Regions from separate parts of the Mesorhizobium sp. M0062 genome, predicted to be linked through region 1. Evidence: riboswitches for the same ligand, from Rfam matches in the RefSeq annotation. Region 1 holds a riboswitch; the other holds the start of a gene.
The links. Region 1 has a riboswitch for thiamine pyrophosphate ahead of NKJ64_RS19655 (YkoF family thiamine/hydroxymethylpyrimidine-binding protein). Riboswitches for the same ligand answer to the same signal wherever they lie in the genome.
Positions count from the first base shown of each region.

Region 1 (15,061 bases):
GCTGCCTGACGCCTTTCAGCTCGGCAGCGACGCCTTCCCAGGTCGAGACCTCCAGCGTGAAGTCGACCGAGCCGTTGGCCAGCGCCTCATAGGCCGAGGTGCCTAATGTCACCGTCTCGAAAACGCCCTTGCCGCCATCGTGGCGGATGATGGTCGAGATCAGCGTGTTTTCCCAGGCGCTGCCGAAGCCGCCATAGGTCAGACCGTCGAGATTCCTGGGACTCTTGATCTCGCCGCGATCCGCGTTGAAGACCAACCGGCCGGTCTCCTGCTGGACCACGGCGTAGACCGCCTTGAGATCGGCGCCGGCAGCCCGCTGGGTGAACAGGCCGACGCCGGCAATGCCGAAATCGGCGATGCGGTTGGCGACCAGCGTGCCGCCGCCAGTATCGCCATAGGGCAGGATCTCAACATCGAGCCCGACCTCGTGGTAGAACCCTTTGTCGCGGGCAACGAACAGGCCGACATGGTTGGTGTTGACCGTCCAGTCGAGCGCGACGGTGATTTTTTGCGTAGCCGCATGAGCGCGAGAGGCAAGCGGCAGTCCGGCAGCCAGCGTCAGCAGCAAAGCCTGCCGGCGTGTGAATTCGGTCATGAAAAACTCCTTTGAGCGGTCTGCGGGAACGAGGGCCGGTCAGTCCCGGGATTGAGCAGCGTGTCGAGGATGTCGGCTTCGAGCGCGGCGGCCTGGCGCGCGGCATCGCTGCCGGTGGTGCGCGGGCGCGGCAGCGGCACGGCAATCTCGCCGATGATGCGGGCCGGCCGCGCCGACATCAGATAGATGCGATCGGAGAGGTAGACGGCTTCGCGCACGTCATGGGTGATCAGCAGCGCCGTCCAGCGTTGGCGCTGCCACATGCCTTCCAGCCAGCGCTGCATACCCGCGCGGGTCAGTGCATCCAGCGCGCCAAAGGGCTCGTCGAGCAGCAGCATGTCGCGCTGCTGCACCACGGTGCGCAAAAGGGCGGCGCGCTGGCGCATGCCGCCGGAAAGCTCGGCCGGCCAGGCGCGCTCGAAACCGGCAAGGCCGAACTCAGCGAACAACGGCGCGACGCGTTCGCGCGCCGCCTTGCGGCCAAGACCCTGCACTTCCAGCCCCAGCGTCACATTGTCGATGACGCGCCGCCACGGCATCAGCGCGTCGCGCTGCGGCATGAAGGCGAAGGGGCTGCCCTGCAATGGCGCGCCGTCGAAGCGCATGTCGCCCTCGCCTTTCAGCGCGCCGGTCAGCAACTGGAACAGCGTCGACTTGCCGGCGCCGGAAGGGCCGAGGATGGAGACGAACTCGCCGGCCGCGACATGAAGCGAAATGCCGGCGAGCACCTCAAGCGCGCCGAAGTTCTTCCTGATGTCCCGGAGTTCGAGCCGCGTCATTGACGGTTCTCTTCTGCAGCTTCAACCTTGCCGTCGCGGCTTTCGCTCCCTGCATTCTCCCAAGGCATGGCGAAGCGCTGGACGAGCACCGCAATGGCGAACAAGACAAGCGTGAGCGCGGCGCTGACGGCGACCGCGGCGAGCACCAGATCGGGCCGAAAGTTGTTCTTGGCATTGAGCATGTAGATGCCCAGCCCCTTCGCCGCCCCCGCATATTCGGCGAAGATCGCGCCGACGACGGCGTAGGTGATGGAGATGCGCAGCCCGGCGAAGAAATAGGGCAGCGCCGAAGGCAGGCGCGCCAGCCAGAAGATGCGCCAGCGCCCTGCCCCCATGGTGGCGAGCATCTGCGAAATCGCCTTGCTGGTCGCGGCAAAACCCTCGACCAGCGCCACCATCATCGGGAAGAAGGTAACGAGCGCCACAAGCAAGATTTTTGGCATCAGCCCGAAGCCGAACCACAGTACGATGAGCGGCGCAATCGCGACCAGCGGCAAGGTCTGGCTGACAATCAGCAGCGGAAACAGCGCGCGGCGCAGCGGGGCCAAGAAATCGACCAGCGCCGAAAGCACGAAGGCAGCGACCAACGAGCAGGCGAAGCCGGCTGATGTGGCGCGGATGGTGGGCAGCGTGTTGTCGGCAAGGGCAGCGCGATGCTCCCAGGCCTGCTGCAGCACGCGCGACGGCGCCGGCAGCATGGTGGGCGCAGCGCCACCATAGCGGGCGTAGAGCTCCCACGCCGCGAGGAGCAGGGCGGAGGCGCAGGCGGCGGGGATGGTCTTGGCGATGGCTGCGGCTAATCTCCCCCCTCGAGGGGGAGATGTCGCCGAAGGCGACAGAGGGGGTCGTCTCGCATAGAGCGCCCACGCCTTGCCGATGCGAAAAGGACGTCGGCGCTCCACGCGCTGGGACCCCCTCTGGCCTGCCGGCCATCTCCTGCTCGAGGGGGGAGATTCGTGGGCATCGCGGTCTTCGCCAATCGCCAATGGCTCCCCTCCTCTCTGTGCTGAGGGGTCAGAGGCATCTCCTCCACGCAATGGGTCAGATAAACCAGCCACGGCAATATCCTCAAGGAACGACGCTTGAGCCGCGGCTCAGACGGCGCTCGGGCTGTTCGCCGAGATCGTGATGTCGAGGGTGACGTGGCCGGCGCCGGGGCCGAAGCGGCAGAAGGCCTCGTTGAGCGTGGCAAACACCGCACCGGCATCGCCACGCAATTTGGTGCAGAAGTTCTTTGAGCGCTCAAAGACGCCGGACTGTTTCAGGAAATCGATGCAGCCGTAGATCTCGTCCATATGGTCGCCCGTGCCCATAACGTAGAGCGAGAACTGCGCCGCCACCGGCTGGCCGGTCGACGGCGTGGCCTGGACAGCGCGGATCGCGGCGATCTTGCGCTCGTCCAGCGGAATGGCGGGGCCGCCGGTCTCGTCGGAGCGGCAGATCGGATCGTCGGGCTCGCCCGGACAGCCGCGCGAGACCGCCGCCGAAAGCACGCAGTGCTTGCCGCTTTTGGCCGCCGCGACGAACAGGTCGCGCATGGCGGGAAACAGCACCTCGGGCGGCCCGACCATAAGGGTCGAGATGTCATCGGTTTCGATCCGCAGCCGGTCGCGCCAGGGATCGAGCGCGCCGAGCGCGCCGAGGATGACGCCGACGAAATCGTCGGTCATGGGATAAAGGGAAATCTGTGCGCCTGAAAACATCGCCCGCCTCGCTCCGCTGGTATTATCCAGATCAGCTTTAGGGTCCGAAGGCTTGCCGCCCTCATCTCAGCCCCGACGATACGGAGCACCCCTGTGGATGGGCGGGTTAAAGCACCGTTCGCGGCATTGGGGAAGCCGTTTGTTGAGGCACTGCGGGAAAGTGTTTTGGGCCAGACGTGCCGGGCGCCCGGGCGTTAACAGACGACTCGTCAGTTCGTTGCGTTATAACGTTTCCACGAACTTCTTATAACTGCGTTGAAATTCAAGCTGATAAACGTAATTATAAGAAAACGGCAGAGACTCCGCGCAGCCCTTACGGTTTCTGGATTTCCTTATCCGCGACCCCATCCGGACTGTGCTCCTGCATCGCTCGGGCTTGCCTGTGCTGGTCCCCTCGCCCCAGCGCTACGCCATCCACAAGCTGATCGTCGCCTCGCGACGCGGGCCGAGCGCTGGCGCCAAGCGGGAGAAGGATCTCCATCAAGCGCGCCTGCTGACCCAAGCGCTCGAAGCCACGCGTCGCCAGGACGACCTTGCCTTCGCCTTCATGGAAGCGTGGGACAAGGGCGAAAACTGGCGCGAGACGATCCGGGGCGGCTTGAACCTGTTCGACGCCGCCACGAGGGAAAACAGTCACACCATCCTGGGGAAATCCCTCCGCGAAATTGGTGCGACTCCTGAAGGATTCACGATGCGGGATTAGCTGAAGCGACCGCTGCTATATTCATTTCCATCGTCCCAACCGTACGAAATTGGCTTGACGCTTATTCGTACATAAAGTACGATATCTCTTTTCGCAGAGAGGAATGTCCTTGAGCACAGCGAACCATGTTGCCTTCGCCGATCTCTCTCGGCCTTTGCTGTCACCCCCGTCGTTGCCGCCGCCTTTGTTGCCGCCGCCTTTATTGCCGCCCCCTTTGTTGCCCTTGTCATTCGATCAGTGCGAACGCCTCGCCGGGGCTTGGCGAATGGCCAGCCAAGACATCGCCGACGACATCCGCTTCATCCGCCAATATCTGAAAGTCGTTGCCGATAAGGACGAGAGGCTGTCGACCGGCACCCTTGTTCACAGCCGCGCCTATGTCGAGGCCTGCGCCGGCTGGCTGCCACAGACTGTAACGCGCTATCTGCGCCACCTGCGCCAGATCACCGAATGCGAACTGGCCATGACAGCTGCCGGCATTCGCTTTGCGCTGTCGAGTTATGCCTGGGAGGCATGAGGGCGCCTGTCGCCAAACACAAGGAATTGCGCTGCCCGTCGCAGGCGCAATTCGTCAGGTTGAGAGGCTCGGGCGCGCCTGAACGGCGGGCGCCAAGGATGGCCCCGGCCAGCGAATTCCGGCCTTGCTTTATTTCGACTGGCCTTATTTCTGGCCTTATTTCGATTTGGCTTTGCCGGACTTTGCGGCGGCAGGCTTCGCCGCCTTTGGCTTGGCGGCTGCCTTGGCGGGCTTGGCGTCAGCTTTCTTCGCCGCGTTTTTGGGCTTGGCGACCGCGCCATCGACTTCAGCCGTGGCCTGCTCCCAGTGTTCCTGATGCGCGCCTTCAGGCCGGCCGGCCTTTTCCCAGATCTCGTGCGCGCGCTGGCGAATGCGGTCCTGTTTGTCGTCCGTCACTTAAGCCTCCGTGGTTGGGTCCGGTCGGTTGGTCCAGATTCCACGAAAACATTAGCCGAAAATTCGGCCGGCGTCTTGAGTGACGAGACATCTCAGCGCGGGTCGGAAATCACCGCAACGCCGAGCAGCGCCGCTTTCTTGACGATCAGCCCCGCGAGGTCGGCATCCGAACGATCGGTGCCGGTGCGCTCCCGCAGGAGCGCGATCGCTTCCTTCATCGATAACAGCGCCGTGTTGCGCTCGGCCAGCAACTTGTCGCAACACGCCGCAACATTGGCGGAGTTCGGGGTCTCGACATGCGGCAACATGGCAATTCTCCTTTCATCATGTTCGTCATTCGGCCCTGCCGCCCTTTTGGGAAGAACGACAGGGCCGTATCACCGATGAATGGTTAGGTTGTCGAGCGTTACTCGACCACCTCGACAATCCTGCGCGTGCTGGGGTCGACCAACACGGTATGGTTGTCGACCACGGCGTATCTGTACTGGACGTCGGGAACCTCCTGCAGCTCGACAGTGTCAGGCAAGGCAGTGCCGACATTCAATTCGACGCCGAGCAGATTGACCGAGGCAAGCGGATGTTTCTTTACGTATTGGTGCACGACCGTGCGCTGTTCCGGGGTGATGATCACCTGCTGCTGTGCCGGCTGCGTGACGATGACCTCGTCGGCGGCGGCAATACCGATACCAGCGATCATGGCGAGCCCGGCGACGGCGGGAATAAGGATGGTTTTCATCTTCGTCTCCTGTCGTTGTTGGCGAGCTCCGCCGTGTTCCCGCGCGAGGCGAAAACAGCGCAAATCGAGGTGGCGGGCTCCTGGAGGCAAACGCAGCCGGTACGGTCTTGTTCCGCAAGCGGAGACTAAATTGATCGGCTTCCCGGTCATGCCAGCAGAACCCGCACCCGCAAGATTCGCATTGAAGCACAATCCCTCAGGAGACCTTCGACATGGATGATGCACGGCTCCAATTCCGGTGGCGATTGCGGCCGGCGCCGGCATTGATCCGGTGACCGCGTCGCCCGGCCAAGACCGGAACCGACCGCCTTCGTGCCACGCCGTGAAGTTTCAAGCAAAGGTCATTGCTTCGGCGGCTGCGCAGGCACCTCGCCAGGCTTGATCACCGGCGTCTTGCCCTGGTCCGGCGGCGGCTGCGTCATATCCTGGTCACCACTGGGCGGCGGCTGCAGCACGCCGCCGCAGGGACCGAGCGTGCTGGTCGATTCGCCGCCGCCATTGGCGACCGGCGGCTTCTGACCATCGTCCTGAGGCTGCGCCTGGCAAGGCGCGGCAGGGCCGTGCTGGTCGCCATTGTCCTGCGCAGCCGCCGGGTCGGCCAGCGCCAAGAGCAGCACGCATGGGATGAGGGGGAAAGTCTTCATGGTCCAGCTCCTCTGGATTCATCTCCTTGGCAAAGCAGACTAGTCCCTGGCAAAGCAGACTGGCGGCAATTGGTTCCACGGAGATGGAGTGGTTGCCGGAACCTGACAGCCGGAAGTGAGTTCCACCTTCTCGACGCAAAGCCGCCCGGAGGAGGCAATCATGGAAGAACGAAACAGAAAACCCAATGACGAGGTCGAGGCGCCGCCGAGCAAAAACGATGCCCGCGACAGGATCGCCAATGATGAAGTGGAAGCGCCGACGCCGCGCCGGCAGGATTGGGATGCGCTGCGTGGCGCAACGGTCCTACCCGACGGAGCAGATGAGGAAAGCCTGCCGGACACCACCGGTGTCGAGAAGGAAGGCGAACTGCCCGAGGAGGATGACGACAACCCCTACCAGGACAGTGACGATGCCTTGCCCGACGACGCCGAGGAAGCCGCCATTGGTCACGACCTGGCGAGGCGCGGCGGCCCGTTCGACGACGTGTAAGGCAGCGACCGCGGACTTTCGAGAGGTTTCCCGGGACGTCCACGCCGTCACCAGTTGGACCAAGTATGAGCTGAAGGCGATGCCGGAGCATCGCGATATTTCGAAGGATCCGGCTGGCCGGATCCTTCGTTTAAGGCGCCTTGGCGGTTTGGCTTAGCCCTTGTGGTCAAGGGCTGGACGGCGACAATCTCGGCACCTTCGACAGCCGAGAAGCAGCCGAGAAGCACGAACGAGAAGCCCAATATTTCAAGCGCCGTCGAGGCCGCTCGCCTGAAATCTTCAAAGTGCGCAAGAAATCCCCGCCGCGGGCGGTGCAGACACGCTCCGGCATCGCGGCGCTGCGAACCGGGCCATCGACCGCCGGCACTTGAGTGCCGACGGGCTCTGACCTTCAATTCGACCCGGGATCGCCGAGCGCCTCGGTGACGAAGGACGCCGCGATCAGGTCGTCGGCGTCGAGGCGTAGGGAGCCTTCGACACCTCCCATGATGGCTGCGACCTTCTGGAAGGTCTGCATCTCGTGTTCAGTAACGCTGGCGTCTCGCATCCTGGCTTTCAGATCGGCGATGCGTCGGCCCAGTGAGGCCGACGTTCCGATTTCTCTTTTCGACATGGTGGCCTGCTCCTCCCCCAACCCATGCTGTGGACGTACTCAAGTCTGCCTATATATAAGGCAGCGCGAATACAGTCGCCGCAACGCGCGATATCTGGGAAGGTTCCGGCGCCAAATAGTCACGAAATAATACGTGGTGGGACTCGGGTATGTTAAACGCCGACGCGGCGATAGACACCGCAGCCAGCGGCTGCGGCCATCGGCCTGGCCAACCCGTGTCGCGGGTCGCGAATGCGGGTCGGACTTTGATCGCCGCGCGCGAACAGTCAGCGAGAGGCCGGAACCACGCCGGACACCGAGCGCGCCGTTTCGGGCGAAAACACCACGAAAGCAAAAACCAGAACGGCAGCGGCGATAATGAGCGAGCCGCCGGCGACGATCGGTTCAAGCGCCGGGTTTCCCTGCAGCATCACATACAGCGCCGGCAGCATGATCACCAAGCCGAGAGTGTAGAGCCCGTAGTGGATCATGGCGACGCGACGCGCCGCCTTTTGCGGATTGAGCGCGTAGTAGCCGCCGAAGATGGCGCTCGTCACCCAACCGAGCAGATTGATATGCGCGTGCGCCGGAAAAGCGGCGTGGTCGCCCGAGATCGCCATCTGCAGGCCGGCCGCAATCCCCAACATCAGGAACAAGATGGCAGTTTTGAAAAAGAGTTCTGAAACCCTCGGCATGTCATTTCTCCCCCTATGCGGTCTGCGACCGCTTGCGACCTGGAGAATACACCCACGTGCAGAAATTTTCCACGCCCCGGTTATGGGGCCATGCCTGCACAGCTTTTTGCACGCTGTTCGACTTTTCTGGCTGCCACAACCCGGCGCCGCCGCGCTACGGCGTCAGCAAGATGTCGGCGCCCGCTCGCTCGTCGAACACCACCGCGCAGCCGCGCCCCAGCGCCACTGCCGACAGCGCGTTGGCCACCGTCTCGTCCGGCGATACGAAATCACCGGTCAGCACTCGCAACTCCTCCACCGCCCTGGCCATTGACACGCAGTGCCCGGCAACGCGATCGCTCGTGCAGGCGTCAACGACGCTGACGAGGTCGATCATCTCGAACTGGCCCATACCGGCCTCCACAAAAACAGCGTCCCGTCGCGGATATGAACGCTGAGGCGAGAGACAATGTTCCGCAGGTCCGATGCCCAGGCGGAGCACTCGACGGCCCGACCTGGAACGGACCGGCCGGCGGCAACCGCTTCGCTTGACAATAGGCCCTGTTTGTTCTCTATTTGTTCGGAAAAACGCCTCTCACAACAGACGCGGCTAATGCTGCAACGCCGCAAAGGGAACGGTCGGGATGGAACCCACCATCCTGCATGCGGATCTCGACGCCTTCTACGCCTCGGTCGAGCAGCTGCTCGACCCGGCGCTCAGGGGCAAGCCGATCGCCGTCGGCGGCGGCGTCGTGCTTGCCGCCTCCTACGAAGCCAGGGTTTTCGGCGTGCGCGGCGGCATGCCCGGACGACGCGCGCGCGAGCTTTGCCCCGGACTGATTTTCGTCGGCGGCCATTTCGCCGACTATCAGCGGCTGGGCGATGCCGCCATCAAGGTGCTCGACGATTTCACGCCGCTGGTCGAGCGGATTTCCATCGATGAAGCCTTTGCCGACGTCGCCGGCTGCACGCATCTGTTCGGGCCGCCGCCCGAGATCGCCGCCACGGTGCGTCGGCGCGTCCGGGCAGAGCTTGGCCTGCCGATCTCGATCGGCGTGGCGCGCACCAAGCATCTGGCCAAGATCGCCTCGCAGGTGGCCAAGCCCGACGGGCTGGTGGTGGTCGATCCGGACACCGAACTTGCCTTCCTGCATGATCTGCCGGTCGGGCTGATGTGGGGCGTCGGCCCGGCGACCAGAGCGCGGCTGGCCGAGATCGGCATCGAGACCATCGGCCAGTTGGCAAAGACGCATAGTGGGGCGCTGCGAAGGTTGCTCGGGCCCGCCGCCGGCGAAAAGCTGGCGTCGCTGGCATGGAACCGCGACCCGCGAAAGCTCGAAACCCACAGGCGGTCGCATTCCGCCGGCGCGCAGTCGGCGCTTGGCAGACGGCCGGCCGAAGCGCGTATCTTCGGACCCGTGCTGCTGCATCTGGCAGACCGGGTCGCCAGCCGGCTCAGGGCGAAATCACGGCCCGGGCGCACGGTGACGGTGCGCGTGCGTTTCGCCGATCTGCACGCCGTCACACGCTCGCTGACGCTCGATCAGCCGATTTCGGCAACCGCGATGCTGGCCGAAATCGCCGGGGAGCTGGTGCGCGGCGTGCTGGCCGCCAACCCTCGGGAGAAGACCATCTCGCTGCTGGCGATCTCGGTGTCGCAGCTGGAAGAAAGTGCCGAGCTGCAGCTGGAGCTGCCGCTCGGGCTTGCCGATGAAAAGCAGCGGCCCGGCAGCAGGCAAGGCCTGGCGCGCTTTGGCGCCGACCGCGCCATCGACAAGATCCGCCAGCGCTTTGGCAGAGAGGCTGTCGGCTATGGCGCCGTGGCGCTGGAAGCCCGGCGCTCGGTTCCCGATGCCTTCCGCGAACTGGCGGAGAAGGAACTGTGAGTGCGGCGCGACGGCAAGGCCAATGTTTAGGCTGGGCCAGTCCGCGCTGCATTGCCGCTCTGTTTGAGCAGGCCGACCAACCAGGCCAGACCCGCCGCAGTTTCGGACATTTTTCGCACCGCAACCCGGCCACGCCATGCACGCCCAAGAACAACGCTTTGTCGATGAAGGTGGACTTGCAGTTAGCGCATCGGCGCCAAGAAAAACCGGGATGGGACAGCGTGGCCGCGAAGGTTGACAGTGCCGATCCGTCTGGCATTATCGCGTAAGCTCGGAGGATCACTATGAAGAAAACCTATTCGAAGCCTGTTCTGGTCAAAAAAGGCAAGCTTTCGCAGGTTACGGCGCTCGCCAATGGAGCGGGTTCCGGCCCGATCGAGTGAAGTCGTTGAGTCGGCTGTCGCCTGATCTGGCGGCCTCGCCTGACACTGGAGATGCGGCATGAAGAAGACCTATTCGAAGCCGGTGCTGGTCAAGAAGGGCAAGCTCTCGCAGGTTACAGCCGACAATGGTAACGGCTCCGGGCCGGTCGCCGTCTAGCAGCCGATTATCCGACGCCTCGTGCCGTCTGGCCGGGAACAGGGCTTTGGGTGCCCGACGTGGAGAGTGGAAAATGAGGAAGACCTATCTGAAACCGGTGCTGGTCAAAAAAGGCAAGCTCTCGCAGGTCACCGCGAACGGTGCTTCCAATCCGCGATAAACCCTTTCACCCCGATTAATCGCGACACGCTTCAGCGCACAACCACCAGATCGTCGAGCACGAGCTGCCAATAGTGGCTCGTGGAGAGGCGCACGCGCGTCACCGCCGCCAGCATCGGCGCATAGTGGACGGGCGCCAGTGCCGACAGGACGATCGTGTCGCTGGCGATCAGCCGGTCGCCAAGCCAGCTCTCGACCAGTGCGGTTTCGCCTTCGGACTTCAACCATGCCGCTGTCAGCATCACGGAATGGAACCCGAACGGTTTGTCGCTCGAGAATTCGGCCGGGTGTCCGCTGCTCGTATAGCAGACATGGTCTCCCGAGATATTGCCGTTGACGTAGCCTTCGCTGCCTTCAGTATGATCGCGCGCCAGTGCGTTCAGGTTGAACCAGGTCAACCCGGCATAACCGGACGGCACCTTGCGCAGGCCGCGCGTCGTGACATCGTCGAAACCGATGGCCTGCAAGGACGCGGCGCTGTCGACAGCCGCGTTCTCGGGCGACAGCAGGCCGAGTTCGGTCGGGTAGGCCGACAAGGCCAGTCGTCGTTCCATGCCACCGCCGGTGATTTCGATCGCGTCGGCGTCATCGGGCAGATCGAGGCGGAAGCCATCGCTGAGCGGATGCACCGCCACCTCTTGCCCTTTCGCCATCACCGAGATGCTCGCCGAGATACCGTCCGCTACGCGGCCGCTGAGCCGGCGTATCGCAAACAGGCCGACCGGCTGCAGCATTGCTTCCGAGACCAGCCCGGTGGGCGAGCCCGGCAGCGGCCGGAGGTGCTGCGACTGGACCTCGTTGGCGCTGCTGGAGCGCCAGCCGGGCGGAACCGACACGGTGAAGCGGTAGCTGCCCGGCACATGGATGGGCGCGGCCCGACGTTTGGTCGACGCCAGGAAATTGGCAAAGCCGCCGCGATTGCTCCGCGCCGCGGCGACGAAGCGGCCGTCGCCATCATGCAGTCTGACCATGATGCCAGCCATCGGGCGGTCGCCGAGCCCGTAGCGACCGTCGCGATCGGCATCGAAATAGACAAAGGTCGAATGATTGAGCTTGCCGTGGTTGCCCGACCAGTCGCGGCGCACGGCGTAGTCGTTGGCCGGATCTTCACGAAGCCGGGCTCTGCGACGAGACCGCGCCAGCCGCCAGGCGAGAGCCGCAACGACAGCGGCGAACCCGACAAGGAGTATTGCCTTGATCACGGACGGCTCAAGCAATGCTGTCGGCCCTGCTCATCTGGATCTCCTGCGCATACATCGATCCATATATCGATGCTGCAGGCGCTTGAGCAACCGGACACGGGACCGGCGGACCACGGCATCGGCGTCACATATCCATTTCAGGCAACTATTCCGGCGACGGCACCGGCGGCTTCGTGGTCAGCGCGGCGCCGAAGGCGGCGACGACGACTGCGGCAATGCCCGCGCATTGCAGCGGGCTCAGGATCTCGTGCAGGAACAGGAAGCCGGCCAGCGCGCCCAGCGCCGGCTCCAGACAGGTCAGCGTGCCGTAGAGCCTGGCCGGCATCCGGGTCAGCGCCACCATCTCCAGCCAGAACGGCAAGGCACTGGAGAACAGCCCGACCAGCAGCACGCTGACCAGGATCGCGGGTGCGATCAGGCCGGTACCCGCCTCGGCGAGGCCGAACGGCAGGGCGACGGCAGCGGCAATGACCAGCCCGTAAGCCGTGGTCTGGCTGCCGAGCTCGGCGCCGGCCTTTTGCGCAAAGACGATGTAGAGCGCCCAGCAGCCGCCGGCTGCCAGCGCCAGCATCACGCCGAGCGGGTCGAGTGCACTGCCGGAGTGGATGAAGGGCGACAACAGCAATATGCCGGAAACGGCCAGGACCACCCAGACGAAGTCGGTGGCGCGCCGCGACGACAGCGTCGCCACAAGCAGCGGGCCGGAGAATTCGAGCGCCACCGCGACGCCGAGCGGGATTCTGGCGAGCGCTGCGTAAAACAAAAGGTTCAGCGCCGCGAGGTTGACGCCGTAGGCGATGAGCCAGGGCAGCACGGCGCGCGACGGCCGCACCCGCCACGGCCTCAGCACCGCCGCCAGCATCAGCGCGCCCACGACCAGGCGCAGCGCCGTGGTGCCATTGGCGCCGATCAGCGGAAACAGGCCCTTGGCGAAGGTGGCGCCGATCTGGATCGACACCATGGCGCCAAGCAACGCGCCGATCGGCAAGGCCTTCGCTTCAGCTGCGGCAATCGGCGTCGACGTCAATTCCAGTCCCTCCCCACGCGACCAGCAGGCCGTAGCGCAGGCTGGAGATAGGGATAAAGGGCCTGGCTGTCGTGTGGCACGAGCGGGCTGTTGATAGGGCAAGGGTGGGAGGCGAACGCCGACGCATTTCCTCTCCCCCGTCGATCGGGGGAGAGGTGTAGAGCGTTGGTCGACGGAGTGGGGGTCGACCGTTCATCCGCCTGATTGCCTGCTTGCAGGCGTTTCGCGCTCGCTTCCGTCGCTCCTGTTTTGCGGCGACCGTGGGTTTCATGAGCGCCTTCCCCCACTCCGTCGCCGCTTCGCGGCGCCACCTCTCCCCCCTCCGGAGGGAGAGGAAAAGAAGCTAGCTCGCCAGCCCATACACCAGGCTCACCCGCCCATCCGACAGCTGGCCGACCTGGCGCAGTTCCAGTCCGTGCCGGGCGTGCACCGTGCCGAACAGCGCCTTGCCTTCGCCGGCGAGCAGCGGATAAACGATGAGCCGCATTTCATCCACTAGCCCCGCCCCGATCAGGCTGGCGGTGATGCTCGCGCCGCCCATGAGGTAGATGTCCTTGCCGGGCTCGCGCTTCAGCGCCGCGATGTCGTCGAGGCTGCGCAGGAAGCGCGTCGAGGCCCAGGCGGCCGAAGTCATGGTGTTCGACAGCACATAGTGCGGTGTCTTGGCGGCAAAGCGCGCCCATTCGAGTTCGGCCGGGTCGACCAGTCTGCCGGTCATCGGCAATGGCTGGTCCGGCTCGTTCTGTTGGATCGCGCTCCAGTAGCGCTCATAACCGGCATACATGACGCCGCCGAGCAGGCAGGCGTCGATCCCGGGCATCAGGCCGTATTCCTCCGACCAGTTGTCGACCCAGTCGGCGAAGCCTTCGGGGCCTTCGATCTTGCCGTCGATGGAGATCTTCATTCCGGTGATCAATTTACGCATGACTTCCTCCTTCGGGCTTGCGGGATGCAAGCACGTTGCCTGGTTTCACTTCCGATGACGCGCCGCGGTGTCTGGCGAAGGCGCGTGTTTCGCCGGCCCTTGCGCCGGCATCCGGCGCAAGGGATCGATGGTGCCCGGTTGGACCGGGCGATGCGTTAGGTCAGGTCAGGCCGGCAGGCGCTGGTCGTATTCCGCCACGATACGGCTAAAGCTGTCCCAGAACGGTTCGGGCTTCTCGGCCGCCACGCGGGCAACCAGGAGGTCGAGATGCACGTGCCAGCCGGCGGCATGCATCATCAGGCTCGAGCGGTCCGGCAGGCGGCGGTGGACCAGGGTGAGCAAGACGTCGTCGCCGCGCTGCGCCAATTCGAAGGTGACATTGCCGCTGCCGTTCCAGGTGATGGTGAGCTTACGCGGCGGGTCGCACTCGACGATCTGGTTGTGCATCCGCTGCTCGCCGCCACTGAAGCTGGCCGGCCTGTCGCCGGGCGGGTCGGTCAGTTCGTCATTGCGCCAGATCAGTTCGAAGGAAGAGCCTTCCTCCATCTCCATGTCGCCGGCCGCCAGCCATTGGCGGCGCAGGTCGCTCTGCGTCAGATATTCCCAGACGCGCTCCCTGGTTCCGGGCAAAAGCCGTTCGATCCTCAAAGTGGCCGGCTGGATCAGCTGGGCGTAGCCGTCGAAGCTGTTCATCTGGTTCATCGGTCGTCTCCCTTGGAAGGTGTTGGCCTGGATGTGTCTGGCTTGGGTGATTCCGGCTTGGATGGTTCTGGATTTGCCGGTGCCGGCGTTGACGGCGTTGTCGACGTTTTGCGCCCCGCCTCCTCGCGCAAAAGCTGTTCGAGGACATCGAGGCGGCTGTTCCAGAAACGCGCGTATTGGCCGAGCCACTGATAGGCGGTGGCCAGCGGGCGGGCCTCGAGGCGGCAGACATGGGTGCGGCCGCGCACTTCACGCCGGATCAGCCCGGCATGCTCCAGCGCCTTGATGTGCTTGGAGGCGGCGGCCAGCGACATGGCGAAGGGCTGCGCCAACTCGCTCACCGTACGCTCGCCGCCGGCGAGGTGGTTAAGCATGTTCCGGCGCGTGGCGTCGCCAAGGGCGTGAAAAACCTGGTCCATCTGGGGCGTCTCTAATTCAACCATGTAGTTGAATATAGAGGCGAGATTTTAGATAGTCAACTAGTTGGTTGAATGTTTTTTGGGGAGAGGCGCTGGCCCCCTACCTCCCCTTGTGGGGAGGTCGGACCGTAGGTCCGGGTGGGGGTGCTTGGCGCAGGCGAGCGCGAGGAGCGCAATCTCCCCCCTCGTGGGGGAGATGTCCGGCAGGACAGAGGGGGGCGCGAAGGATCGCTACGTCTCAGCGAATCCAGATCTTCGGCAAAGCCGTTGCTACATGTAATTGACAGGCCAGCGGGACAGCGCCCCCCTCTGGCCTGCCGGCCATCTCCCCCACAAGGGGGGAGATCAGCAGCTTCAATCTCACCCGGCCAT
Region 1 is NZ_JAMYUO010000016.1:112,846-127,906, forward strand. It holds gene NKJ64_RS19640 (ABC transporter substrate-binding protein) at 1-595, opposite strand, end outside; gene NKJ64_RS19645 (ABC transporter ATP-binding protein) at 592-1,374, opposite strand; gene NKJ64_RS19650 (ABC transporter permease) at 1,371-2,213, opposite strand; gene NKJ64_RS19655 (YkoF family thiamine/hydroxymethylpyrimidine-binding protein) at 2,469-3,077, opposite strand; TPP riboswitch at 3,068-3,180, opposite strand; partial or broken gene NKJ64_RS19660 (GSU2403 family nucleotidyltransferase fold protein) at 3,391-3,780, shown strand; gene NKJ64_RS19665 (hypothetical protein) at 4,046-4,297, shown strand; gene NKJ64_RS19670 (DUF2934 domain-containing protein) at 4,454-4,693, opposite strand; gene NKJ64_RS19675 (hypothetical protein) at 4,786-5,001, opposite strand; gene NKJ64_RS19680 (DUF1236 domain-containing protein) at 5,100-5,429, opposite strand; gene NKJ64_RS19685 (hypothetical protein) at 5,771-6,073, opposite strand; gene NKJ64_RS19690 (hypothetical protein) at 6,234-6,563, shown strand; gene NKJ64_RS19700 (hypothetical protein) at 6,704-6,934, shown strand; gene NKJ64_RS19705 (hypothetical protein) at 6,955-7,176, opposite strand; gene NKJ64_RS19710 (heme-copper oxidase family protein) at 7,443-7,850, opposite strand; gene NKJ64_RS19715 (hypothetical protein) at 8,005-8,241, opposite strand; gene dinB (DNA polymerase IV) at 8,474-9,715, shown strand; gene NKJ64_RS19725 (hypothetical protein) at 10,000-10,098, shown strand; gene NKJ64_RS19730 (hypothetical protein) at 10,157-10,255, shown strand; gene NKJ64_RS19735 (hypothetical protein) at 10,447-11,616, opposite strand; gene NKJ64_RS19740 (EamA family transporter) at 11,762-12,643, opposite strand; gene NKJ64_RS19745 (dihydrofolate reductase family protein) at 12,987-13,568, opposite strand; gene NKJ64_RS19750 (SRPBCC family protein) at 13,734-14,270, opposite strand; gene NKJ64_RS19755 (metalloregulator ArsR/SmtB family transcription factor) at 14,267-14,713, opposite strand.

Region 2 (15,061 bases), on a different contig from region 1:
ACAAGCCCGGCTTTGGCGACGTCGTGCACGCGCTGGCCTCCGGCCGCACCTCGGTGGTCATCGATCCGGCTTTCGACAAGAGCTTCTACAAGCTCGCCGGCTACCGTAATCTCGGCCGCCGCGCCGTGCGCATCGACATTCTGGAACGGCTGGCCGACCTGATCCGGCCTGCGACCAACTGGAGGCCCGGTCTGGGACAGCGCCCGGACGGCGCCTATGACGGCCAGTCCTTCATGGTGACGCCGCCGATGATGTCCATCCTCGGCGCCACCGCCGACGACATGGAAGAGATCCTGAAAGGTCTCGGCTATCGCGCCGAGCCGAAGCCGCCGGCAGAGGTCAAGGCGCGGCTGGAAGCACAGGACAACGCGGCGCGGGAAGCGGCTGCCGCCAAGCTGGCTGCGGACGCGGCTGCAAAAGCTGAACAGGCCAAGGCGACGGAAGCCGCTGCAAGCGAAGCCGTCGCTGAAGCGCCGGCCGTTGGATCGGAGCCGGATGCGGTTGCCGCCGCTGAGCCTGCGGCTGAGCAGCCCGTCGCCGAAGCCGCAGCGGAGGCTGTTGCTGCGGACGCTCAGCCGGGCGCGCCTCCCGAGGGTTCGGAGCCAACTGCGGCCGTTGAAGCCACCGCCGAAGCTCCAGCCATCGCGGAAGCAACGGCAGAGCCCGTCGCGGAAGAACAGGTCGAAGCTCCCCAAGTCGAAGCCCCCATAGAAATCACGGAAGAAGCTCCGGCTGTTGCAGAAGCTGACGACACCGTCCCCGAAAGCGCCGACGCCACCGTCGCCGAAAACGCCGACGCCCTTACCTCCCCCTCGATGGGGGAGGTCGCGGCGCGAAGCGACGCGGGTGGGGGTGACAGCGCTGACGAAACCGATAGTGCAGACCGCGTAGCCGATGCAGGCGCAACCGCCGACGCCGGCGCTGCCCCCACCCCGGCGCTGCGCGCCGACCCTCCCCACGAGGGGGAGGGTGGAAGCGCTGAGCCTGTCCCCGAGGCCGAAGCGCCAAAGCCCATCTTGCTGTGGCGGCAGGGTCGTTTCGAGCAGCGCCCGCGCCATCGTCAAGGCCGGGACAATCGCCCGCGTAACGGCCAGGCTGGCCGCGCCGATGCGCCGGCCGACGCTGCCGGCGGACAGCCGGCACCGGGCGAACGGCCGGCCTATCAGGGCCGGCGCGACCAGCGCGACGGTGCCGCCAAGCCACGCTTCGACCGTTCGAAGTTCAAGCCCAAGCCGCAGGCCGAGGGCGAACAGCGCCGCGACGGCAAGCCGCAAGGCGAGCGTCCGCGCGAGGGCCGGCCTGACTGGAAAGGCGGCAGGCCGGAAGGCAAAGGCGGACCGCAAGGCGCCAAGCCGGCTTTCCAAGCCAAGCCACGCGAGGAACGCCCTGCGCGCTTCGATCCGGACTCGCCCTTCGCCAAGCTCGCCGCATTGCGCGACCAGCTGAAGAAATAAGCCCCAGGTTCGCTGCGATGGTTGCTGAAGGTCGTCAGCGCATCGACAAGTGGCTGTTCTTTTCGCGCGCGATAAAATCGCGCTCGCTGGCGGCCAAGCTGGTTGTCGCCGGACGCGTCCGCATCAACAGCGACAAAGCAGCGCAGGCCTCCGATCTGGTCAAGCCTGGCGACGTTTTGACCATTACGCACGAGCGCCGCATTTTCATTTGGAAGGTGCTTGGCACCGGCGTGCGGCGCGGTCCGGCCGAGGAAGCGCGCACGCTCTACGAGGACATGTCCCCGCCGCCGGCGCCGAAAGGCGAGGCTGTTGCCGATGCCATTCCGGCGCTGCGCGACGCCGGCAGCGGCCGGCCGACCAAGAAAGAGCGCAGGCAAACCGACCGGCTGTTCGGCGAAGACTGAAGCCTTGGCCGTCTGCGCCATGCCGGCGGTCTGGAATTTCATTCCGGACACGCGGGCCCCGCCTGCAATGGCTGCCCTTGCAAGCGGCAGGCAAAGGCGTTACCTCACCAAAAAAGCCGCCGCATCGGCCCGAAAATCGGAAATCGATTTTTCGGAAGGCACGATGCGCAGATTCAAAGTGTCAGAGCGTACTTTGTGCGTCCAATTGGACGCACGTCGCTCTAGCAAGAACGGGACGTCCCGGAGCCGACCAATGACCTATGTCGTGACCGACAACTGCATCAAATGCAAGTACATGGACTGCATCGAGGTCTGTCCGGTCGACTGCTTCTACGAGGGCGAGAACATGCTTGTCATACATCCCGACGAGTGCATCGACTGCGGCGTCTGCGAACCGGAATGCCCGGCCGATGCAATCAAGCCCGACACCGAGCCGGGCCTCGACAAATGGCTGCAGGTCAACACCGAATACGCCGAGAAATGGCCCAACATCACCGCCAAGAAGGAGCCTCCGGCAGATGCCAAGAGCTTCGACGGCGAAGCCGGCAAGTTCGAGAAATATTTCTCCGCCGAGCCAGGCGAAGGCGACTGAGCACATGACGCTGGAATCGGAATCGATTTCGGAAAGGGTGATGCGCAAAGCAAAAAAGTGCGGCCTATTGGATCGTCATAACGCTGCGTAACGCGCATCATACATTAACTGCCTTGACAGGCGGCGATGGCGCTCGACCTTCGCGTTTGCAGCAAAACCTTGATTCTTCCGACTTTTTGTGCTACACCAGTTGAAACATGCCGGTGACACAACGTCGATTTATGGCGCAAGCGCCCCAAATCACTGAAAGGTGAAATCCCCAATCGGACCAGAGCGATCTGGGCCAGGCAGTCGCTATGTATGCGGTTTGCCGGTCCCGGCTTTTTCCGATGGGTTCATCTGTTGTGCGGCTAACGATCGGTGTCCCCGGTCGCATGCGTTCGGACCGGCAGGCCGCCGGTGCCACAACAAGGAGTTCAGGGCGTAATGGCAACGATCACCCCGCAGAAGAAGTCCACCTCGGCACGCCACGGTTTCAAGACCGGCGAGTACATCGTCTATCCGGCACACGGCGTCGGCCAGATCGTCTCGATCGACGAGCAGGAAGTTGCGGGCCACAAGCTGGAACTGTTCGTCATCGACTTCCAGAAGGACAAGATGCGCCTGAAGGTTCCGGTCGCCAAGGCGACCTCCATCGGCATGCGCAAGCTGTCGGAAGAGGATTATGTCGAGCGCGCGCTGAAGGTCGTGCAGGGCCGCGCCCGCGTCAAGCGCACCATGTGGTCGCGCCGTGCGCAGGAATATGATGCCAAGATCAATTCGGGCGACCTGATCTCGATCTCGGAAGTCGTGCGCGACCTCTACCGTGCCGACAACCAGCCGGAACAGTCCTATTCCGAGCGTCAGCTCTATGAGGCGGCACTCGACCGCATGGCGCGCGAGATCGCGGCAGTCAACCGCATGTCGGAAACCGAAGCCGTGCGCCTGATCGAGGTCAACCTCAACAAGGGCCCGAAGCGCGGCGCCAAGGCCGACAATGAGGAAGCCGAGCAGGAAGAAGCTGCCTGATCGCTTTCACCGTCGAAATCATGAAAAACCCGGCCTTGTGCCGGGTTTTTGTTTTTACCCCCTTGTGGGGTTCCAAGGACGGGCGAGACCCGTGGCTCGCCCAGCCAGGGTCGCTGCGAAGCAGCGAGGATGGGGACGACACCAGACCGCACCCGGACCTTCCGTCCGACCTCCCCACAAGGGGAACGTAGAAGGCTCAGCCGCCGGCTTCCTTCTCCGCCTCCTGCTTCAGCGTCGCAATAAAACGCTTGGTCCGTTCCCGCTCCGGATTGCTGAACACCACGGTGGACGGCCCCTTCTCGACGACGACACCAGCATCGAGGAACACCACCTCCTGCGCGATCTTGGAGGCAAGGCGAAGGTCGTGCGTGGCCATCACCATGGTGGTGCCTTCGCTGGCGAGTTTTCCGAGCACGTCGACCACTTCCTGCGCCAGTTCCGGATCGAGCGCCGAGGTCGGCTCGTCGCAAAGCAGAACCTTGGGCGACGGCGCCAGGGCGCGGGCGATGGCCACACGCTGCTGCTGGCCGCCCGACAGCGTTGCCGGCCAATCGTCCGCCTTGTGCGCCATGCCGACCTTCTCGAGCAGCGCCAGTGCCCGCTCGCGCGCCTTTGCCGTCGGCCATTTGAGCACCGTCACCAGGCCTTCCATGACGTTCTCGATCGCGGTGCGATGCGGGAACAGCTGGAAGTTCTGGAACACCATGCCGGTCTGCAGCCGCAGGCGCTGGATGTCGCGGCTGGGGATCTTGATGCCGGGACGGAATTCCAGCGTCTCGTCGCCGATGCGCACCATGCCCGAGGTCGGGATCTCCAACAGGTTGATGCAGCGCAGCAGAGTGCTCTTGCCACCGCCGGAGGGACCGACAAGCGCGGTGACGCTGCCTTCGGCAATGGTGACCGTCACGCCCTTCAGCACCAGATTGTCGCCGAAGCGCTTTTCGATATCGGTGAGGCCGATCATGAGCGCGCCTCCAGGAAGCCGCCATAGCGGTTGAGCCGCTCCTCCAGCCGCGTCTGCAAGGCCGAAAGCACCGAGCTCATCGCCAGATAAAGGATCGCCGCCTCGACATAGAGGATCAGCGGTTCATAGGTGGTGGCGACGATGCGCTGCGCCGCCTGGAACATCTCCGGCACGGTGATGGCGGCGGCCAGCGACGTATCCTTGACCAGCGAGATGAAGGTGTTGGACAGCGGCGGCACGGCGACGCGGCCGGCTTGCGGCAGGATGGTGCGCCGCATCGCCTGGCTCCAGGTCATGCCGATCGAATAGGCCGCTTCCCACTGGCCCTTCGGCACCGAGCCGATCACGGCGCGGATAATTTCCGAACTGTAGGCGCCTATGTTGAGGGTGAAGCCAATCAGCGCCGCCGGAAAAGCGTCCAGCAATATGCCGACCGAAGGCAGGCCGTAAAAGATCAGGAACAGCTGCACCAGAAGCGGCGTGCCGCGGAAGATCCAGACATAGAAGCGGACCACGGCAACCAGAGGCTTGGGACCGAACAGCCGCACCAGGGCGACAACCAGGCCGACGAACAGGCCGAGTGCGAACGACAGCAATGTCAGCGGTACGGTGAAGATCAACGCCGCCCACAGCAGTGTCGGCAACGAGTCCAGCATCAGGTGTAGCCAGTGCGGCACGAACGGCTCCTCCCCCACAGACCGCCGCGGTGACGGCAGTGCGATTGTGTGCTTCTCATATCATGCGAAAAACGGCGAGCCGTCAAAGACGGCCCGCCGCTATTGGTCATTGCCGGCAAACCGCCGGGAGATGGTCTTTACTGCGAGACATCCTGGCCGAAATAGGTATCGGCGATCCTCTTGTAGGTGCCGTCGGCCTTGATGTCGGCCAGCGCCTTGTTGATCGCCGCGACCAGCTCCGGATCACCCTTGCGCACGATGACGCCGGAATAGTCGGCGTTCTCTTCCTGCGCGGCGATCTTCACATTGGCGTCCGGCTTGTGCTTCTTGAAGTCGAGGAAAGACAGGCTGTCATTGATGGTGGCGTCGGCGCGGCCGGTGAGCAGCAGCTGGATCGACTGGTCGAAGCCGTCGGTGCCGACGAGTTCGGCGCCGTTGGTCTCGGCGAGCTTGCCGAAATTCGATGTCAACGACTGTGCCGACTTCTTGCCCTTGAGGTCGGCGTCTTGATGTCGGTGTTGTCGCCGCGCACGATCAGCACGGCCTTGGAGGCGATGTAAGGATCGGAGAAATCGTACTTGGCCTTGCGCGCGTCGGTGATGCCGACCTCGTTGATCACGGCGTCGTAGCGGTTGGCGTCGAGGCCGGCGATCAGCCCGTCCCATTTGCCTTCGAGGAACTCGACCTTGACGCCGAGCTTGTCGCCGATCGCCTTGGCGATCTCGACGTCGAAGCCGACCAGCGCGCCGGAAGCATCATGATAGGTGAAGGGCGCATAGGTGCCTTCGGTGCCGACTTTGAGGGTGCCGGCCTGCTTGATCTGGTCAAGATTGGCGCCGGCATGGCCTGATGTAACAGCCAGAACCTGAAGCGTTCCGGCGACGATGAGCGAATTGAGCCATTTCATTTCTGTGTGATCCCGTCCTTGGCCGGTGTCCGGCGCTTGTGAGAGCCGGAAACTGACAGATACAGCGCAGCAAAATAAGGAACCAGATTTCAAAAAAACGGCGATCCAGAAATCAGATTCTCAAAGCAGCTCGGATCGGTGCCAATAGTCCCGATCTGCGGTGTCGATGCGCCCTGTCGGACCGCACAAAACAACCGCCATCGGCGGCGGAACCAATCCCCGGTGTGGCACGTTCATGGCTTGTTGTAGGGCGCCGCGTTTCCATTTCAAGAACCCTTGGCTGCGCTAGGCCCGAAGCAATTCCAGGAAAGTGGGAAAGCGGTTTCCTTCGGAATTGCGTCAAACAGAGATAACGGCCGCCAGGCCGTCCGAAAATGTCCGGGAGCAGGAGCGCGGCATGATCGAAGACACGGCAGGACGGACCATGGTCCGCACGGCAATGAAAGCCCCTTACCTCGAGCGCGATGAGGAACATGTTCTCGCCTTGCGCTGGAAGGAAGACCAGGATCAGCAGGCGCTGCATCAGATTACCGTCGCCCATATGCGGCTGGTCATCTCCATGGCTTCGAAATTCCGACATTACGGCCTGCCGCTCGGCGATCTGGTCCAGGAGGGCCATGTCGGGCTGCTGGAAGCAGCCGCGCGTTTCGAGCCGGAGCGCGAGGTGCGCTTCTCGACCTATGCGACATGGTGGATCCGCGCTTCGATGCAGGACTACATCCTGCGCAACTGGTCGATCGTTCGCGGCGGCACCTCTTCGGCGCAAAAGGCGCTGTTCTTCAACCTGCGGCGCCTGCGCGCCCGTCTTGCCAACGGCGCCGAGCCGATCTCTAACGCCACGCTCTACCGCGAAGTCTCGGTAGCCCTCGGCGTCTCCGAGGCCGATGTCGAGAAGATGGATTCCAGGCTTTCAGCACCTGACTCTTCGCTCAACGCACCCCTCGCCGATGAGGCCGGTACCACCGAGCGGATGGACTTCCTGATTTCGGACGATCCATTGCCTGACGAGGTCGCCGGCGACACCATCGACGTCGAACGGCGCCTGATGTGGCTGAAGACGGCGCTCCGCGCGCTCAATGCCCGCGAACTCAGGATCATCGAGGAGCGTCGGCTGACCGACGAAGGTGCGACGCTTGAGGCGCTCGGCGAGACGCTCGGCATTTCCAAGGAGCGTGTCCGCCAGATCGAGGCCCGCGCCATGGAAAAGCTCAAGCTCGCGCTGGTCAAGCAGAACCCCGAATTCATGGCAGCGTGAGATTGCCAGGAACAGGGGTACCGCCCCGAGTTATCTCAGAAAAGTTATCTCAGAAAAAAGCACTACGAAGGCTGGGGTTTCTGACGAAGACCGGCGCTATCTGTCCGTGACGATCTTGACCTTGTCGCCGGCCGAAACCGAGGCGCCCGGCGACATCGCGTTGAGCACGCGGAACAGATCGAGCTTGCGGTCGACGCCGACCATCTGCGCCGAAAGTGTGCCCATCGTCTGCCCGGCCTGTACCGTGACGACGCGGATATGCAGCGGCTTCAGTGCCGCTTTCTCGGCGGGGCTGAGCACGCGGAACGAACCGCTGACCGAGCGTGCCACCGGATCGAGTGTCGTGCTGGCCGAGGGGGCCGCTGTCAAAAGCCGGTAGACTTGGCCGCCGGCGCGGATCACCGCAATGTCGAACTGCCAGCCATCGGCGCCGGCGTGCGCTGTCGCCGCCTCGTTGCCGTCGATCGTCTCCTGGCGCACACTGGTCTCGTCGAGACCGGCCACCCAGCCGCTTCTGATGTAGTCGGTCAGCGCACGATCCTTGTCGATCGACACACCGTCGAAGCGGATCGCCATGTCGCCGGGACCGGTCGCCGTCACCGCCGCCGCCGAATTGTCGATGATGAAGCCGTCGGGCACCGTGAACGAAACGCCGAGGCCCGGATGCAGGAAGGTCTGGCCGCGCACATAGCCCTCTTCCGGCGTGTCGCCATAGAGCAGGCCGTCTATCCCGGCCAGGAAGGAATCGCGGTCGCGGGTGCCGATGCCCGGCGCGCCGAACTGGCGGGCGTGGCGCTGCGCCAGATCAATTCGCTGCGGCGTGTTGGGGTGCGTAGCCAGGAAGTCGAGGCTGGCGTCGGTGGCGCCGCTGATCGAGCGGAAATCGGTATAGGCCGACATCGACTGCAGGAAACGCCCGGCGGCATAGGGATCGTAACCCGCCTCGCCGATCGATTTGATGCCGATCGCGTCTGCCTCCAGCTCCTGGTTGCGCGAGAACTGCGCCAGCCTCAGCTTGCCGCGGATCAATGCCTGCTTGGCGGTCGGACTGTCGCCCAGCACATCGGAGACCACCTTGGTCGCCAGGCCTTCCTCGGCCTCGAGCTGCTGTCGCTGCAGACCGTGATTGGCGGTGACGTGGCCCATCTCATGCGCGATGACGGCGGCGAGTTCGGCCGAATCATTGGCCAGCGCCAGCAGGCCGCGGGTGACGTAGAGATAGCCGCCCGGCAGCGCGAAAGCGTTGACGTTTGGCGAATTGAGGATGGTGATGCGATAGGTCTGGGTCGGATTGGCCGACACCACGGTCAGGCTGCCGACAACCTTGGCCACCATGCGCTCGAGCTTGGGATCGGAATATTCGCCGCCATAGGTGGCAAGGATGCGCGGATGCTGTGCCTTCGCCAGTTCGGCAAGCTTGCTGTTGGCGGCGACATTGTCGACCGTGATCGGCTTGTCGGAAGGCTGGAAGCCAGATTCCTGCACTTCGGGAGGCGTGAACATCTGGCAGCTGGCCAGCGCCACGGCAAGGCCGGCCAGCGCGAGGAAGCGCACCAGCGGTCTGCGTTTCAAAGTGTCAGTGCCGGTCGGCAGCACGGCGTTCCTTCAGCTCTCGGCGCATGATTTGGACCGGGGTCCGCGCCAGCGAAAAATCGGTTTTCGTTGGCAATCCTGCACACATCAAAAAACCTACAGCGTTTACGCATCCGGCCGGATGCGGCGCTGTAGGGGGCAAATCACGGCTCGTGCCGGACCAGTACTAAGCGGACCTAGCCACATCAGCTGGACCATGGCAAGCAAGCGCCACATCACCTGTAGCCGGTTTGGTCGTAAATTATGTCCGCTTCCGGGCAATATCGCGTGATCCGCCCGAACTTGCGCCGATATAGCGCCGAAACGCTTCAGGGCCAGTGCCGTCGAAAAAATCGGCGGCAGGTCCCGTCGCGGCAACCCTGCCATTGTCCAGAAAAACCATCTGCTCGCCGATACGGCGAGCGTCTTCCGGCTGATGCGTGACGAACAGCACCGTCATCGCCCGCTCGGCATGAACGCCGGCCACCAGGTCGAGCATGTCGTCGCGCAGTGCTGGCCCGAGCGAAGCGAACGGCTCGTCGAGCAGCAGCACTGGCCGGTCGCGCACCAGAACGCGGGCGAGCGCTACGCGCTGCCTTTCGCCGCCGGAGAGTTCGCGCGGCAGGCGCATCTCCTTGCCGGCCAGGCCGACGCGGTCAAGCGCCTCGGCGATTGCGGCGCGATCGGCGTCGGTCAGGTTGAGCGATGGCGAGCGGCCGAGCCCGACATTCTTCTCCACCGAGAGATGAGCAAACAGATTGTTTTCCTGGAATACCATCGACACCGGCCGCGCCGAAGGCGGCTCGGCGCCGACATCGGCGCCGCCGATCAGCACACGACCGGACTCCGGCGTCTCGAAACCAGCCACCAGATTGAGCAAGGTCGATTTGCCCGAACCACTTGCCCCCATGATGGCGGTGATCTTAGATGTATGGAATTCGACATCGAACAGGAATGACGTTTCGCCATAGCTGAACGAGACCTTGTCCAGCCGGACAGTCGTGCCTTTCTCCACAGCGGACGTCACGATCTCTCTCCCCGTCCCAGCCAGTCTGCCGCGACCACCAATGCAAGGCAGACCGCCCCGAGCAGCAAAGCCAGCCCGGCAGCATCGGCCGTGCGATAGCTGCCCGTGCGCGCCAGCAGGAGATAGGGCAAGGTCTGTACCGAATCGCTGCCGAACAGCGCGATGACGCCGAGATCGCCGAGCGACAGTGCCATGGCGAAGGCAAAGCCGGTGGCCAGCGGCCGCCGGAGCGATGGCCAGTCGACCAGAAGCAGCCGGTTCCAGCCCGCAATGCCGAGCTGCGCGCACAGCTTTTCGTGGCGCTCGCTCGCCGCATCATAGGCCGGGCGCATCGCGCGGATGGCAAAGGGCATCGCCATCACCGCATTGACGATGACGACCATGACCGGCGCGATGGCAAAGACATCGCTGACCGTGCGCAGCAGGAGAAACCAGCCGGCGCCGATGACAATGGGCGGCACGACGAGGACGAAGCCGGCGCCGGTGTCGGTGGCATGTTCGAGCAATGAACGGGCACTGGACCGGCGGCGCAGCGACAGTGCCCGCCGAGCCATGATCAGCGACAGCGACAGCGCCACCGAAAGTAGCGCCGCCGAGAGGGCGAGACCGGCGCTGGTCAGGGTCGCCTGACGCACGGCACTCTCGCCCGCCAGCCGGCCGAGATCGGCGCCGAGGCCGGACGCGACGGTGGCCGCCATTGGTCCGGCGACGAACAGCAAGGCGAGCACGATCAGGACGGCGTTGAACGCTGTTTCTGCTTTGCCGGCCAAGTGATAGCGGCGCGGCGCGACAGGCAAATTGGCGTCGCCGGTCACATTGGCGCCGAGCCGCGTCAGCGCCAGCATGACGGCGAAAGTCAGCGCGATCTGTAGCACCGTCAGCGTCACCGCTCGCGCCGGATCGAAGTCGAAACGCAGCGCCTGATAGATGGCGACTTCCAGCGTCGTCGCCGCCGGCCCGCCGCCGAGGATCAGGACGATGGTGAAGGAGGTGATGCAAAGCATGAAGACAAGCCCGGCGACGCCCGGCAGCGCGGCGCGCAGCACCGGCCACTCGATCAGCCGGAAGGCTGGCCTCGCCCCCATGCCGAGCTGGCTCGCCAGCCGCCATTGATCGGCCGGCACCGTTCCCAGCGCTTCGAGGAACAGCCGGGTGGCCAGCGGCAGGTTGAAGAAGACGTGGGCGACGAGGATGCCCGACAGCCCATAGATGTCGGGCCAGCTCTGGCCACCGATCGCGGCGAAATAACCGGCGCGGCCATAGAGCGCCAGTATTCCCAGCGCTCCGACAATTGCCGGCAAGGCAAGGGGCACAGTGAATAGCTGCAGGATGAAGCCGCGTCCGAAGAAGCGCGGATGCCGCGACAGCGCCCGGGCGACGAAGAGCGCCGGTACGGCGGAAAGCAGAGTCGAGAGCGCAGCCTGCCAGAGCGTGAAGCGGACAACGCGCAGGAGATAGAGGTCAAAGGCGGACGCGGCGCCGGAAAGGTCGTGCGCGCCTTCGCGGATAAGGCCGGCGAAGGCGCCACCGATCAGCAGCGCGATTGCCGCAAGCGCGACAATGCCGGCCGTGATGCGGGGGTCAGAGCGTTGCACTCTTTACCGGGCGTCGCGTTCCTTCGCGCCCCCCTCTGTCCTGCCGGACATCTCCCCCACGAGGGGGGAGATTGGCGGTTTTAGCGCTCCGCTCATTCCTGCAGCTTCGGAGATTGGCGAAAGTCAACGTAAAGGCCAATCTCCCCCCTCGTGGGGGAGATGTCCGGCAGGACAGAGGGGGGCGCCGTAGAGCACTCATCTTTTGACTATACAGCCAAATCTACTTGCTCATCACCGCCAGCCATTCATCCACCCAGGCCTTGCGATTTGCCGCGACCTCTTCCGGGCTGAACAGCAAGGTCTTCGCCGGCTTGACCAGCCTATCAAAAGCCGGATTGAGCGGCTTGTCGGTTTTCCCGGCCGGGAACATCCAGTTGGTCTCCGGAATGACATCCTGGAATTTCGGCCCGGTCATGAAGGCCAGGAACTTCGCCGCCAGCGGATTCTTCGCGCCCGTGGTGGTGATGCCGGCGACCTCGACCTGCAGATACTCGCCTTCCTCGAACGAGGCCGCCTGGTAGCGCCCGGTGTTCTCGGCCACCATGTGGTAGGCCGGCGACGTCGTATAGGAAAGCACCATCGGCGCCTCGCCCTTGGAGAACAGGCCATAGGCCTCGCTCCAGCCCGGCGTCACCGTCAGCACTTTGCCCTTGAGTTTCGCCCAGGCTTCCGGCGCCTTGTCGCCATAGACCGACTTGACCCACAGCAGCAGGCCGAGGCCCGGCGTCGACGTCCTCGGATCCTGGATGACGATCTTGTCGGCGGCATCGCCCTCGACCAGTTCCTTCAGGCTCTTCGGCGGGCTCTTCAGCTTTTCGGTGTCGTAGACGACGGCGAAATAACCATAATCGTAGGGCACGAAAGTGTCGTCGCTCCAGCCGCCCGGCACGTTGTTTTCAGCCACCGCGCCATGTGGGACAAACAGGCCGGAAGCCTTGGCTTCCGCGGTGAGGTTGGTGTCGAGACCAAGCACGATATCGGCCTTGGTCGAGGCACCTTCGAGCTTGACGCGGTTGAGAAGTGCGACGCCGTCGGCGACCGAGACGAAGTCGACGCTGCAGCCACACTCGGCCTCGAATTCCTTCTTCACCTGGGGGCCTGGACCCCAGTCGGCAGTGAAACTCTCATAGGTATAGATCGTGAGTTTTTCCTGCGCGCACGCAGGGCTTGCCAGTAGCGAAACAGCAAGCCCCAGCGCTGGGACAAGACGGGACAAAAAAATGCGCATCGGCGCCTCCTTCATTCGTGTTGAAAGGAATTGAGGCGTCGGGCTGTCCGAAGCGTCTAATCCCTCCGCCGGTACAAACCGGATCAGGTTCAGCGGGTTGGCGAGACTGCCTCTCAGCCGGTCCGCGAAGATCGCGTCCGGCACCCCGTTAGAGCGTTTCGACACATAGGCCCGGCCAAGGTGCCACGCAAGCGGAAGTTTGCCCGAGCATGATCCCGGAAAGTGGAATCCGTTTCCGGAAAAAGATCATGCTCCAACAAAGAGTGACGGTGCCGCTCGGCCTTCCGTTTCGTCGGCGGGGCTGGTAAGGGCCAGCGGATATGAGCACATTCACCATCTTGCTTGGCGGCGATCTCGTCCGCACGCCGCGGCTCGACCGCCAGGTCGCGGGCACGCGCGTCATCGCCGCCGACGCCGGCATCGGTCATGCCCGCCTGATCGGCCTGATGCCGGAGCTGTGGGTCGGCGATTTCGATTCTGTGCCGGCGGACCTGCCTGCCGATCTCGCCGCCGTGCCGCGGGAGGTGTTTCCTCCCGAAAAGGACAAGACCGATGGCGAACTGGCGATCGCGGCGGCATTGGAACGCGGCGCCACCAGCCTGGTGCTGGCCGGCGCTTTCGGCGGCAAGCGCGCCGACCACGCCTTCCTCCATCTGGCGCTCAGCCTGCGGCTGGCCGAGGCCGGCACAAAAGTGCTGTTGACCAGCGGAGCGCAGGAAGGCGCCCCTCTGCTGCATGGCAAGGCCGGCTTCGACTATGCCGACGGAACGCTGTTTTCGGTGCTCGGCTTTTCCGATCTTTCGGGCCTCACCGTGTCCGGCGCGAAGTGGCCGCTCGACCATGTCGAGGTCTTGTTCGGCTCGTCGCTGACCATCTCGAACGAGGTCAAGTCCAACACGACCGGGGGCGGCCTCGAAATCGCGCTCGGCCATGGCCGCGCGCTGCTGCTCGCCCACCCCTACCCCTTGCCTGAAAGCTGACATGGCCCCGCCCCTTCTCAACCTCGACGGCATAAGACTGACCTTTGGCGGCACGCCGCTGCTCGATGGCGCCGAACTGACGGCGTCCGCCGGTGACAAGATCGCGCTCGTCGGCCGCAACGGCTCCGGCAAGTCGACGCTCCTGAAGATTGCTGCTGGTCTGATCGAGCCGCAAGACGGCGAGGTCTTCCGCCAGCCTTCGTCAACGGTGCGCTATCTCCCGCAAATGCCCGACATGGACGGCTTTGCCAATGTGCGCGCCTATGTCGAGGCGGGGCTTGGGCCTGCCGACGATCCCTACCGCGCCACATATCTGATGGAGCATCTCGGCCTCGCCGGCACGGAGAACCCCAACGATCTCTCCGGCGGCGAGGCGCGCCGCGCAGCACTTGCCCGCGTCATGGCGCCCGAACCCGATATTCTGCTGCTTGATGAGCCGACGAACCATCTCGATTTGTCGGTCATCGAATGGCTGGAAGAAGAGCTTGTCCGGACGTCTTCGGCGCTGATCGTCATCTCGCACGACCGTCGCTTCCTCGAACGCGTCTCGCGCGCCACTGTCTGGCTCGACCGTGGCCAGACCCGCCGCCTCGACAAGGGCTTTGGCCATTTCGAGGAATGGCGCGACCTTGTGCTGGAAGAGGAAGAGCGCGAACAGCACAAGCTCGGCCGCCAGATCGTGCGCGAGGAGCATTGGCTGCGCTATGGCGTGACGGCTCGCCGCAAACGCAACATGCGCCGCCTGGGCGAACTGCAGACCATGCGCCAGCGTTTTCGCGGCCATCGCGGCGCCGAGGGCTCGGCGACCATGGTGGCCAGCGACGCCGCCGAATCCGGCAAGCTGGTGATCGAGGCCAAGAACATCGAGAAGAGTTTTGGCGACCTGACCGTGGTCAAGGGCTTCTCGACCCGCATCCAGCGCGGCGATCGCGTCGGCCTTGTCGGGCCGAACGGCGCCGGCAAGACGACGCTGTTGAAGATGCTCACCGGCGAGATGAAGCCCGATGCCGGCTCGGTGCGGCTCGGCACCAATCTGGAAATCGCCACGCTCGACCAGAAGCGCGAGGCGGTCGATCCGGCCGAGACCCTGGCGCAGTATCTCACGGACGGGCGCGGCGAAAACCTCGTCATCAATGGCGAGCAGCGCCATGTCGTGTCCTACATGAAGGATTTCCTGTTCAAGCCGGAACAGGCGCGCACCCCGGTGCGCGAGCTGTCCGGCGGCGAACGGGCGCGGCTGCTCCTGGCGCGTGTTCTGGCGCGGCCGGCCAACCTTCTGGTGCTCGACGAGCCGACCAACGATCTCGACATGGAGACGCTGGAACTGTTGCAGGAACTTGTCGCCGGCTTTGCCGGCACGGTCATCCTGGTCAGCCACGACCGCGACTTCCTCGACCG
Region 2 is NZ_JAMYUO010000004.1:163,618-178,678, forward strand. It holds gene NKJ64_RS06920 (helicase-related protein) at 1-1,454, shown strand, start outside; gene NKJ64_RS06925 (RNA-binding S4 domain-containing protein) at 1,472-1,858, shown strand; gene fdxA (ferredoxin FdxA) at 2,112-2,450, shown strand; gene NKJ64_RS06935 (CarD family transcriptional regulator) at 2,877-3,458, shown strand; gene NKJ64_RS06940 (amino acid ABC transporter ATP-binding protein) at 3,655-4,422, opposite strand; gene NKJ64_RS06945 (amino acid ABC transporter permease) at 4,419-5,099, opposite strand; partial or broken gene NKJ64_RS06950 (amino acid ABC transporter substrate-binding protein) at 5,237-6,006, opposite strand; gene NKJ64_RS06955 (RNA polymerase factor sigma-32) at 6,404-7,261, shown strand; gene NKJ64_RS06960 (M48 family metalloprotease) at 7,358-8,764, opposite strand; gene thiQ (thiamine ABC transporter ATP-binding protein) at 9,096-9,860, opposite strand; gene thiP (thiamine/thiamine pyrophosphate ABC transporter permease) at 9,857-11,455, opposite strand; gene thiB (thiamine ABC transporter substrate binding subunit) at 11,676-12,683, opposite strand; TPP riboswitch at 12,727-12,841, opposite strand; gene NKJ64_RS06980 (thiamine diphosphokinase) at 13,004-13,663, shown strand; gene NKJ64_RS06985 (ABC-F family ATP-binding cassette domain-containing protein) at 13,665-15,061, shown strand, end outside.
Region 2: linked by a shared signal. The riboswitch ahead of thiB (thiamine ABC transporter substrate binding subunit) and the one ahead of NKJ64_RS19655 (YkoF family thiamine/hydroxymethylpyrimidine-binding protein) in region 1 are both predicted to bind thiamine pyrophosphate.